DNA from 3 places in the Shewanella sp. MEBiC00475 genome. Region 2 is predicted to be linked to each of the others. Evidence: predicted binding sites of a transcription regulator. Region 2 holds the regulator's gene; each other region holds the start of a gene.
The links. The regulator sigma-54, encoded in region 2, starts transcription at its own class of promoters, with help from an activator protein. The targets are predictions, from matches to a motif close to GTTGGCACGNNNNTNGNNT.
Positions count from the first base shown of each region.

Region 1 (4,277 bases), 1.0 Mb from region 2:
ACTTTAAGCGGATCAACTTGCGCACCATAGCCCAAAATCACTTTATCTTGTTCAAGTTTTTTTACCCTGCGTAAACAAGGAGTATCTGACATATTAACCTTGTCGGCTAACTCAGAAATAGCAATTCGACCATGACGTTGTAAAATATCTAATAGTTTGAGATCTTTCTTATCCATTGAACATATCGCTTTTTAGTGAAAGACAAATGAGTGATTAAGCATATAAATATCATATTTATGAGTGAATTCCTCTACAAACTTATCATACTATTAATTTATTCAATGAGATGCCCTCTCACTAATTGCAATAAAGCTGTCAATGGTTGAAGCCTTAGAAGACTACGCAATAAAAAATGGAATGCTTAAATGGCATGTAAATCATGACCTCTACATATTCATAAGATAAATAAAATATTGTATTAATTGAAAATAAACCTATCCCAGTAATAGCCAAATATACTTTTAATCATCAAATAAAAAACCCGATAAAGACTTATCGGGTTTTTTTATTTACTTGCCCTGTATAAACTAGGGCACTACTAAGCTTAAGAATTACAAGCTGTAATACATTTCAAACTCAAGTGGATGAGTCGTACGTGAGACACGCTCACACTCTGCTGTTTTAAGCTGAATATAAGACTGAATAAAGTCTTCGCTGAACACGCCGCCTTTAGTCAAAAACTCATGATCCGCCTGTAGATTTTCCAGTGCGTTTTCTAATGACGTAGCAACCTGTGGGATCTCAGCCGCTTCTTCAGCAGGTAAGTCATACAAATCTTTGTCCATTGCTTCACCTGGGTGGATCTTGTTTTGAATACCGTCAAGACCAGCCATTAGCAATGCAGAAAAACCTAAATATGGATTTGCATGTGGATCAGGGAAACGCGCTTCGATACGACGGCCTTTAGGGCTTGGTACCACTGGAATACGGATTGAGGCTGAACGGTTACGTGCAGAATATGCAAGCATAACTGGCGCTTCAAAATGCGGTACTAAACGCTTGTAAGAGTTTGTACTTGGGTTAGTAAATGCATTCAATGCACGAGCATGCTTAATGATACCGCCAATATAGTAAAGCGCGATGTCACTTAGGCCAGCATATTTATCACCAGCAAATAAGTTAACGCCGTCTTTAGCTAAAGACTGATGCACATGCATACCACTACCGTTGTCACCTACAATTGGTTTTGGCATAAATGTCGCTGTTTTACCATAAGCATGAGCCATGTTATGAACAACGTATTTTAGAATTTGGATTTCATCAGCTTTCTTAGTCAATGTATTGAAACGTGTTGCAATTTCGTTTTGACCCGCAGTTGCCACTTCGTGGTGATGCGCTTCAACAACTTGACCCATTTCTTCAAGTACTAAACACATTGCAGAACGTAGGTCTTGTGAAGAATCAACTGGTGCTACAGGGAAATAACCACCTTTCACCATTGGACGGTGACCAGTATTGCCTTCTTCATAGCTCTTAGCAGAGTTCCATGATGCTTCTTTAGCATCAATCTTAACGAAACAACCTGACATATCCGTACCAAAACGGACATCGTCAAATATAAAGAATTCAGGCTCTGGACCAATTAATACGGTATCAGCGATGCCAGTAGAAATTAGATACTGTTCGGCTTTTTTTGCAATAGAGCGAGGGTCACGATCATAACCCGTCATCGTACCTGGCTCTAAAATATCACAACGGATAAGTGCTGTGGTTTCTTCTGTGAAAGGGTCTAATAGAAAAGTTGTTGCGTCTGGCATTAGCACCATGTCAGATTCATTAATGCCTTTCCAGCCTGTAATTGAAGAACCGTCAAACATTTTGCCATCTTCAAAGAAATCTTCATCTACTTGATGAGACGGAATAGAAACATGCTGTTCCTTACCTTTAGTGTCGGTAAAGCGTAAGTCTACAAACTTAACTTCTAACTCTTCAAGTTGCTTTAAAACTGATTCAACTGACATTCTAAGCCTCCGTTAGGGTAAAGGGTTGTCCCTTAATATAATTTTGTTATTCGCCAGATAATGCATCTGGAAAACGAATTTTGCATAATTATCTGCAGTAAAGCGATATTCATGCCACATCGCTAAGTAATTGATTTTACGCAAATGAGAAATACACTTCACACTCCGAACATACCAATTGCACCAATACAGTGCGCAGCGAGTTTACTTATGGTGCAATAGTCCATAATAGTGCGTCGTAATTATCTTGGTGTTTTAGCTCTGTCACATTTTAGTATCACACCTTTGTTATGTTTAATATATAAACGTTTCATATTGTTTTTTTTAGGCTTAGAAAGCAATATATTTACAGGTGTTCAAAAATAATCCTATCTACAAAAGCCGCTGTGAAGTAGAATGGCACGCTTTTTTACATTGGCTATAATAGATAGCTTTTGTTAGATCCTTTTTTTTATTTGCTGGTTTAGAGGTTTATCTGTGTTAGAGAATTTACGTAACATCGCCATTATTGCCCACGTTGACCATGGCAAAACAACCCTGGTTGACAAAATGTTGGCGCAGTCAGGAACCCTTGCATCTCGTGGAGAAGCTACTGAGCGGGTTATGGATTCTAACGATCTTGAAAAAGAACGTGGGATCACCATTCTGGCAAAGAATACTGCCATCCAGTGGAACGACTACCGTATTAATATCGTTGATACTCCTGGCCATGCCGATTTCGGTGGTGAAGTAGAACGTGTTTTATCTATGGTCGATTCAGTATTACTATTGGTTGACGCAGTTGATGGCCCAATGCCACAAACTCGCTTTGTAACCAAGAAAGCATTCGCTCAAGGCCTTAAGCCGATTGTTGTTATCAACAAAATTGACCGTCCAAGTGCTCGTCCAGATTGGGTTATTGACCAAGTATTCGATTTATTCGTTAACTTAGGTGCCACTGACGAACAATTAGACTTCCCAATCGTTTATGCTTCGGCATTAAATGGTTTTGCAACATTAGATCCTGATGTAGCAAGCGATGATATGACGCCTCTATTCCAAACTATCGTTGAGAAAGTATCTTTCCCTGACGCTGATGCGGAAGCGCCATTCCAAATGCAAATTTCTCAAATCGATTATAACTCATACGTGGGTGTTATCGGTATTGGCCGTATTACCCGTGGTAGCGTTAAGACTAACCAACAAGTGACTATTATTGGCGCTGATGGTAAGACTCGTAACGGTAAAATGGGCCAAGTATTAGGTTACATGGGTCTTGACCGTACTGAAGTGCCAATTGCAAATGCAGGCGACATCGTTGCAATTACAGGTTTAGGTGAACTTAAAATCTCTGACACTATCTGTGCAGTGAATGCAGTAGAAGCAATGCCACCGTTAACTGTTGATGAACCAACATTAACAATGACATTCCAAGTAAACACTTCTCCGTTCGCGGGTAAAGAAGGTAAGTATGTGACTTCACGTAACATACTTGAGCGTTTACAAACTGAATTAGTTCACAACGTTGCACTTCGCGTTGAAGAAACAGAAAGTCCAGACCGTTTCCGCGTTTCAGGACGTGGTGAATTACACTTATCGATTTTAATTGAAAACATGCGTCGTGAAGGCTATGAATTAGCAGTATCGCGTCCTGAAGTTATTCTTAAAACAATTGATGATGAGTTATGTGAACCATACGAAACAGTAACCGTTGACGTTGAAGAAGAACATCAAGGTACCGTAATTGAAAAATTAGGTGTTCGTAAAGGTGAAATGAAAGACATGCAGCTTGATGGTAAAGGTCGTGTACGTATCGACTTCATCATTCCTAGCCGTGGCTTAATTGGTTTCCAAACCGAGTTCTTAACTGCAACATCTGGTACGGGTCTAATTTATCATTCATTTGATCACTACGGTCCACACAAAGGTGGCGATATTGGTCAACGCGCTAACGGCGTATTGATTTCAAACGCAACAGGTAAAGCGCTAACTTTCGCTCTTTTTGCATTACAAGACCGTGGTCGTATGTTTATTGGTCACGCTGCCGAAGTGTATGAAGGTCAAGTTGTGGGTATACACGCTCGCTCTAACGATTTGACAGTAAACTGTCTTAAAGGTAAGCAGCTAACTAACATGCGCGCATCAGGTACTGATGAAGCACAAGTATTGACGACTCCTATCACATTGACACTTGAACAAGCGCTTGAGTTCATCGATGATGATGAATTAGTTGAAGTAACTCCTAAGAACATTCGTGTTCGTAAGAGATTCTTAACTGAAAATGAGCGTAAGCGTAATAACCGCGGTTAATCAATGAGTGGCAAATTATATTTGTCA
Region 1 covers NZ_CP039928.1:1,821,700-1,825,976, forward strand. The annotation lists gene FCN25_RS08025 (Lrp/AsnC family transcriptional regulator) at 1-176, opposite strand, end outside; gene glnA (glutamate--ammonia ligase) at 552-1,961, opposite strand; gene typA (translational GTPase TypA) at 2,439-4,250, shown strand.
Region 1: the regulator sigma-54 is predicted to act here: its motif matches at 2,062-2,080, upstream of glnA (glutamate--ammonia ligase).

Region 2 (4,277 bases):
TGTTATTATTGATGCTATTGATATAGAAGAACCCCTACAATCACTGAGCACCCAAGCCATTACTGTGGATTTAACCACTATGATAGGTACCTCGCAGGAGATGGTGTATATCAAAGGAAAAGGGTTTATTATTCAAGGCTTAGGCCTACATGCAGACTTGAATTCGCAAAAATTATCGCTACTCAGCCAGGTAGAAGGGAAATATGAGCCACATTAATCGTCTCCACACTCGCGCCAATGTTATGTTATTAAGTAGCATACTTTGCCTACTGAGTTTGCCTGCCATGGCTAAACAAGGTGATCTTATGCAGGAGTTAAAAATTGCCGCAGTAAGCCAGTCTGCCGACATTAAAAACAATCAAATTGTCTTTAATGGCCCGGTTACCATTGTTCAAGGCTCGATTAATATCAATGCTGATCAGCTGCGGGCATTTACCCCCGAAAACAGCACCAGTAAAAGACTTATCGCCACTGGTTCGCCGGCAACGTTTTCACAAGAATTAGATGACGGCCAAATAGGTACCGCCAGTGCCGACGAAATTACTTATGATCTTGCCAGCACCACGCTCACATTAATAGGCAATGCCAAGCTTGAGCAATCAGGAAGCCAAGTTACTGGTAACAAAATTAAGTACAATATCAATGCACAAGAGTTGATAGCTGAAAGTACAGGTAAGGGACAAGATCGGGTCATCACGATTATTCAACCTGAAAACTTCCAAGATGAAACCGCGCCGAAGCAAAAACTCCCTGAAATCCCTGTTAACAAGCAGAACAAACAATGACCCAAATAACCTTAACCGCTGAAAATTTAGCTAAAAGCTATAAAGCTCGTCAAGTTGTTAAAGATGTTAGTTTAACGGTTAAAACTGGCCAGATAGTGGGTCTTTTAGGCCCTAATGGGGCGGGTAAAACAACCACATTTTATATGGTTGTCGGCTTAGTAAAAAGCGATAAAGGTCGGATCTTAATTGATAATGACGATCTCACCGCCGATCCAATGCATCTTCGAGCCCGTAAAGGTATTGGTTATTTACCGCAAGAAGCCAGCATTTTTCGTAAGCTCACTGTACACGACAATATTATGGCCGTGTTGCAAACTCGCAAAGAGCTCAACAACGACCAACGAATTGAACAACTTGAGCATTTGCTAGAAGAATTCCACATTACCCACATTCGCGATAATCAAGGCATGTCGTTGTCGGGTGGAGAACGTCGTCGCGTTGAGATTGCACGCGCATTAGCTGCTAATCCAAAATTTATTTTACTCGATGAACCCTTTGCTGGTGTTGATCCTATTTCAGTTATTGATATTAAAAAAATTATCCAACAACTGAAAAGTCGCGGTTTAGGGGTATTAATTACCGACCATAATGTTCGTGAAACGTTAGATGTTTGCGAGCGGGCCTATATTGTTAGCCAAGGTAATTTAATTGCTGAAGGTACACCTGATGAAGTATTGAGCAATCAACAAGTTCGAGCTGTGTACTTAGGTGAACAATTCAAGCTATAGTTAAGTTACGGGTCTTTTAAACTATCTAACTCGTTTTGTTGAACGTTAACTAAATAACGTTAAATGTCATTGATGTATGTAACAATCAATACAGTATTTTAGATTGTCATTTTTATGGAAATCATCTAGGGATAAGCGGTAAATGAAAGCGTCACTCCAACTCAAAATGGGTCAACACTTAACCATGACCCCACAATTGCAGCAGGCTATTCGCTTACTGCAATTATCGTCATTGGAGCTACAGCAAGAAATCCAACAAGCATTGGATTCAAACCCATTGCTTGAAATAGAAGATGAGTTTTCAGAAGCAAAAAACTCCGCAAAAGAAAATCGAGACCAAGCTGATACCGACTTTAGTGACAACAGCAGCGTTAATAAAGAAAAAGACACCTCTACAGTTGACACTGCAGAGTCTATAACCAAAGAAACCATGGATGATCTAGCCATGGATACGACATGGGACGAAGTGTATACCGCCTCCCCAATGTCAGGTTCAGGCAGTGCGAGCATGCGCGACGATGACATGCCATTCCAAGGTGAAACCACCGAAGGTCTGTATGAGCATTTAGAATGGCAAAAAAATCTTACTCCCTTTTCTGAGACCGATTTAGCAATTGCCACCGCTATCATTGATGCTGTTGATGAACAAGGTTATTTAACCCAAAGTACCGAAGATATTCTCGAAGCAATGGGCGATGAAACCGTTGAACTAGATGAAGTTGAAGCCGTATTAAAGCGCATTCAACACTTTGATCCTGTTGGTGTAGCGGCTAGAGATTTAAGCGAGTGCTTATTCATCCAATTAGCGCAATATGCCAACACAACCCCCCATATTGATAATGCTCGTCTGCTGATTAAAGACTATTTAGATTTAATTGCCGGGCGTGATTTTAGATTGTTAATGCGTAAAACAAAGCTAAAAGAAAACGAGTTGCGTGACGCTATCACCCTAATCCAGTCACTTAATCCTCGTCCAGGTTTATTAATTACTGCCGTAGATGACGAATACGTCATACCCGATGTTACGGTACTAAAGAAAAATGGCCGATGGGTTGTAGAGTTAAATCCTGACAACATGCCAAAAATTGGCGTTAATCAACAATACGCCGCCATGGCGCGAAGCAGTAAAAATCCGTCGGATAGTCAATTTATTCGAGGCCACTTGCAAGAAGCTAAATGGTTTATTAAAAGTATTGAAAGCCGTAACGACACATTACTCAAAGTGGCCAATTGCATTGTACAATTTCAACAAGGTTTCTTTGAATATGGCGAAGAAGCCATGAAACCAATGGTATTAAATGATATCGCTGAAGCTGTAGAAATGCATGAATCAACCATTTCACGGGTGACTACCCAAAAATACATGCACACCCCACGAGGACTGTTTGAACTAAAATACTTCTTCTCTAGCCATGTCAGCACTGACGATGGCGGTGAATGTTCATCTACTGCAATTCGTGCTTTTATCAAAAAATTAGTTGCTGCAGAAAACCAGCAAAAACCGCTGAGTGACAGTAAAATGGCCCAACTTCTGGCTGAACAGGGCATAAACGTTGCTCGTCGTACCATTGCAAAATATCGTGAAGCAATGATGATTCCACCGTCTAACCAACGTAAGAGTTTATAACCTACAAGGCAACGGAATATATTCATGATAAATTTTCAAAGCTTGAACGACACTCCGATCAGAGCCATAATGCAAACGTTGCGCTCAATGTATAAAAGTTACAACAAAGATCAAAAGCCAGTAAAATCACAGATGGCATAGTGATGTTTGCCATGTCAGAATGTACTGATATGTATACTGCAATAGACGCCCTGATCGATAAGCTCAACCGTCAGGTAATTAAACACCAACAGAAGTATACACAACACTAACGATGGAACTTTGTACCATTCTGCGACCGGAGTGCACTACCTGTGCCACCCCGGGCAGTAAGAAAAAAGTACTGGAACTCATCAGCAACTTAGTCGCTGCCCAGTACCCACCCCTATCTTCGCAAGAGGTTTTTGAAAGCCTTTTAGCGAGAGAGAAAGTGGGTAGCACAGGTATAGGAAATGGCATCGCGATACCTCATGGTCGATTGACGTCTATCGATCAGCCCATTGCCATATTTATTAAGTGTGAAGAACCCATTGCCTTTGATGCAATCGATAACCAACCAGTTGATCTGTTATTTGCTTTATTAGTGCCGGCAGATCAGTGCCAAGAACACTTAAGCACGTTATCGAACATGGCCCAAAAACTAAGTGACAAGCAAATATTGAAACAGCTTCGTAAAACTCACGACTCAACAGAACTTTATCAGGTTATCACTGCATGAAACTTGTCATAGTATCAGGACGTTCAGGCTCAGGAAAATCAGTAGCCTTAAGAGTATTGGAAGACCTAGGATATTATTGTGTTGATAATTTGCCTTTAGCTCTTATTGGCACATTATTAGCCCAGCTCAAAGGTAGTAATGATTTAGTGGCAATCAGTGTTGATGTACGCAACATTGATGAACAAAGTAAAGTGCTTCAAAATCAATTAGCCCTGCTTGAGCACGACACTGAAATTATCAGCTTCTTTTTAAACTCCAATGATAAAGTTCTACTCAAACGCTATAGTGAAACTCGTCGATTACATCCGCTATCTAAAAATCATATTTCACTGCAAGAAGCGATCAAACTAGAAGGACGCTTACTTGAACCAATCGCAAAAATTGTTGACCATTATATTGATACATCAGCACTGAATATTTACGAATTAAGTGACCAGGTT
Region 2 covers NZ_CP039928.1:2,823,788-2,828,064, reverse strand. The annotation lists gene lptC (LPS export ABC transporter periplasmic protein LptC) at 1-217, shown strand, start outside; gene lptA (lipopolysaccharide transport periplasmic protein LptA) at 204-785, shown strand; gene lptB (LPS export ABC transporter ATP-binding protein) at 782-1,513, shown strand; gene FCN25_RS12495 (RNA polymerase factor sigma-54) at 1,656-3,140, shown strand; partial or broken gene raiA (ribosome-associated translation inhibitor RaiA) at 3,137-3,391, shown strand; gene ptsN (PTS IIA-like nitrogen regulatory protein PtsN) at 3,394-3,837, shown strand; gene rapZ (RNase adapter RapZ) at 3,834-4,277, shown strand, end outside.

Region 3 (4,277 bases), 170 kb from region 2:
CGTCCATACAAGGCTTTCTACTAAGTCGCTGTGGATCACTGCAGGAGAACGGGCATACCAATAACCGTGGTCGATGACCGCAAAAAACTGCACGATACCAACAGGTAGTAATGACATAAACAGCATTGCGGCTAAGCCAATATTTAAGGTCCAGAATGCCCCTTTAAGGTATTTATGGTTCCATTGCATATCGCCTGTTAAGCCACGCAGACAGAATAGCATTAGCCCTATGCCTAACATACCGTACACGCCCATAAATGCACCATGAGAATGTGTCGCTGTAGTGTTTAACCCTTGGATAAAATAGAGCGATATTGGTGGGTTAATTAAGAAACCTAATACACCTGCACCAATTAAGTTCCAGAAAGATGTGGCCACAAAGAACATAATGACCCAGTGATAACGCTCCATCCACGGACTTGCTTTACGTAAACGATAGGTTTCCACTGCTTCAAAACCAATTAATGCTAATGGCACAACTTCAAGTGCTGAGAATATTGCTCCCCAAGCAATGACTGAGGTTTGGGTACCGGTAAAGTATAAGTGATGTAGAGTGCCAATTAAGCCGCCAGTTAAAAATACCACGGTTGTGAACAATACCGCTCCGTTGGCACTGCGTGCACGGATGAGGCCTAAACGAACTAACATTAATGCGATAACGGCAGTTGCAAATGTTTCAAAGAAGCCTTCTACCCATAAGTGCACTACCCACCAGCGCCAGTATTCAGCTATAGCGAGGTTTGAGTGTTTACCCATAAATAGGCCTGCACCATAAAATAGACCGATAGCCACACACGAGGCATACAGGATCCAAATTGCCGGTAATATGTCGCTATTAACTTTTAATGCTGGGCGCATAGCTGCAGTAATTAACCCTGTCCATATTAATAGGCCTACAAACAATAATATTTGCCAAACACGTCCTAAATCAATGTACTCATATCCTTGATGTCCGAATAAATAGTTCATGTCTAGGTCAAAGTATTGCTGTACCCCAATCCATTCACCAGCCATAGAACCCAGAACGATAACAACTAACGCAACCCAAAGAACGTTTACACCTAAGCGTTGATACTTAGGTTCGTACCCTGATAGTGCTGGGGCAATATATAATCCTGTGCCTAACCATGCTGTGGCAATCCAAAATACGGCTAGCTGAGTATGCCAAGTTCGGGTAACTGAATAAGGCAGAATTTCAGATAATGGTAAACCATAAAACTCTTGGCCTTCAACCGCGTAATGCGCTGTAATTCCACCCACTAATATTTGCAGTAAAAACAGTCCTATTGCTGTAACAAAATACTTTCCGACCGCTTTTTGTGATGGCGTAGGTTTAGTAAAAAATAATGGGTCACCTTTAGCTGGTTCTGGCAATGGTTCTTCTTTGCAGGTGGCGTGATGCCAAGCTAACATACCAATACCAAGAAGCAATGATACAAGACTTAATACTGACCAAACAATATTATCAGAAGTGGGTACGTTGCCGATTTGTGGATCGTATGGCCAGTTATTGGTGTAAGTATAATCATAACCAGGGCGTTCAGTTACCGCAGCCCAAGCTCCCCAAAAGAGGAAAGCATTTAACAACTCACGATGTTCAGCATCAGTAATCGTGCCTTCCTTCATTGCATATTGTTCACGTAATGAACTCAATGCTGGATCATCACCAAATAAGGATAAATAGTGCTTAGTCACTTCATTGATTGCCGCAATTCGGGTATTTGACAGTGTGACGTGAGTTTCATCCCCAGGACCTTTGACCACTGTGTTATGGCGAATATCATCTCTCAAGCCTTTCTCTAAACCGGCTTGCTGTTCTGAATCGAGTTCAGTGAAATCGCGGTTATAGCGATCGTTTGCGGTGATCGACAACCAAGCTTGAGCTTCACGATGTAACCAATCAGCGGTCCAGTCTGGTGCAACATAAGAACCATGTCCCCAAATTGATCCTAACTGATGACCACCCATTGAACGCCAAACGAGTTGACCTTGTTCAATATCATTTTTGGTAAATATAGGTTGGCCACTGGTGTCAGTAAAAGCCGTTGGAATAGGCGGTTTTTCTCGATATATGCCGCTGCCTAAACTGAGTAATACAGTGAAGGAAGCAACTAGCACGATGAGTAGTGCAATGCCGATAAGTTTGTTTTTGCTCATGAGTCCTCTTAGCGCAAAGTCATTTTGATACAGTTAATCTGACAATACATAAGTCGTGCCAACTATTTTTAAATATTTAAGTTATTATTATTTAAAGGGTTATTTATTTTTCTTTTTAAATTTCAGAGTCAAAATGACAGTGTGTTAGTATTGTCATTTAGACTGTGTTGTCATAATAACAATCTATTATCGTGATGTTGATCACATTTGATTAAATAATAGGCTTGGCCATTTATATCGATGGTTGTTTATCACGACTATTAAGTATTAAGGGGTGTTGATCTTTCAAGATTTTTTTACAGCGAATTATGCAATTGATATGGAGTTTATTTATAGGATTTTTCATGGGTTAACGATTAAGCAGTTGGTTTAATTTGCGGCTTATGGTTAAGTTTACACGCTTCGACTATTTACTTAGCGTGCTAAGTAGTTATAATGCTTAGCATGCTAAGTAAGTGGCAATCCATTATGAATAAAGAATTAGAACGATTAAAAGAACTTTCTCTTGCAGAGAACTTAGGGCGATTGCATCGTTTATGGCGCACTGCAGCGGATGCAGAATTAATCCCCCTTGGTCTCACTCATCCTCGTTGGACTGCATTATGGAAGCTATTACGTTTAGGTGACAACGTAAGCCAAAAGGTGCTTGCTCATGCTTTAGAGATTGAACTGCCTTCGCTAATGCGCACCCTTAGTCAGCTAGAAGAGCAAGGATATGTACAACGCCGCTGCTGCGAGACCGATAAGCGTGCCCGTATTGTGTGTTTAACCCCAGAAGGTCTCGGCATGCTTAAACAAATGGAAGGTCGCATTATGTCAGTTCGTCGTGATTTATTGGCGGGCATTAGCACCCAAGAATTAAGTGAGTTTGAACGTATCATTAGTCTGATCAGTGATAACGCCCTCTCGGCGCTGCATAAGAACACTGAATCAGACCACAAAATCCCTGAATGAGAAATAATATGACTCCAGACCAACAATTTGCTCGACTCGTTAAAATATCCATTTTTATGTTTGTACTGGTATTTGGTTATTTTATGTTTGCCGACGCCGTTATCCCTATGACGCCTCAAGCTATGGCGACACGAATGGTGACGAAAGTAACCCCACAAGTTAGCGGTAAAATTGCTTCGATTGAGGTTGAAAATAACCAAGTGGTTGCTAAGGGGGATGTGTTATTTAAAATCGATTCAGCCTCATATGAGCTGGCCGTTGAACAAGCTACATTAGCCTTAGAACAGGCAGAACAAGATAATGCGGAACTGGATGCTGCCATTGTAGCTGCTCAGGCAGATATAAAAGCTAACCTAAGCAGTTCCCAACAAAAGCGCAGCGAAGCAACCCGTATCGATACGCTTTATGCTACTAGGGGCGTATCTCAGCAGTTAAAAGATCAAACTGAAAGTAATGCAGCAACAGCGGAGGCAAATTTACTTGCCGCTAAAGCCCGGTTAGTTAAATTAACCGTAAGTCGTGGACGTGATGGTAAAGATAATTTAAAAGTGCGCCAAGCTCAAAACCACTTAGCTCAAGCTGAGTTAAACCTGTCTTATACCCAAATTCGTGCAGATCAAAGTGGTGTGGTAACTAACTTACAGCTAAAAGTCGGTAGTTTTGCGACAATTGGCCAGCCGTTATTGGCCGTAGTATCAGAGAAAGTGGATATTATTGCTGACTTTAGAGAAAAAAGCCTAAGAGGCATAAAGCCGCAATCAACGGCTTATATTACCTTTGATGGTCAACCTGGGCGTTTATATCCTGCTAAAGTCAGTACCGTAGATGCTGGCGTTAGCGCTGGGCAATTTGAAGCTAACGGTCGTTTAGCTTCACCACAGGATTCTGTCCGTTGGGTGCGTGATGCTCAGCGATTACGTTTACACCTTGAACTTGATCAACAAGCCATCAATACATTGCCTGCTGGGGCGCGTGCAACCGTGCAATTAGTGCCAAATAGTATTCTGCTTGGTTTGCTTGCAAAGCTGCAAATCAAGGCTGTGAGTGTGTTGCATTATATATACTAAATGAATGATTAATATATGCGTTTAGTTGTTGATTAATTGGTATTAAATTTAAATACCATTTTGCCAATCCGTAATAATGTATGACTTCCTTTTTGTTGT
Region 3 covers NZ_CP039928.1:2,994,230-2,998,506, forward strand. The annotation lists gene FCN25_RS13380 (nitric-oxide reductase large subunit) at 1-2,157, opposite strand, end outside; gene slyA (transcriptional regulator SlyA) at 2,626-3,111, shown strand; gene FCN25_RS13390 (HlyD family secretion protein) at 3,120-4,178, shown strand.
Region 3: the regulator sigma-54 is predicted to act here: its motif matches at 2,202-2,220, upstream of FCN25_RS13380 (nitric-oxide reductase large subunit).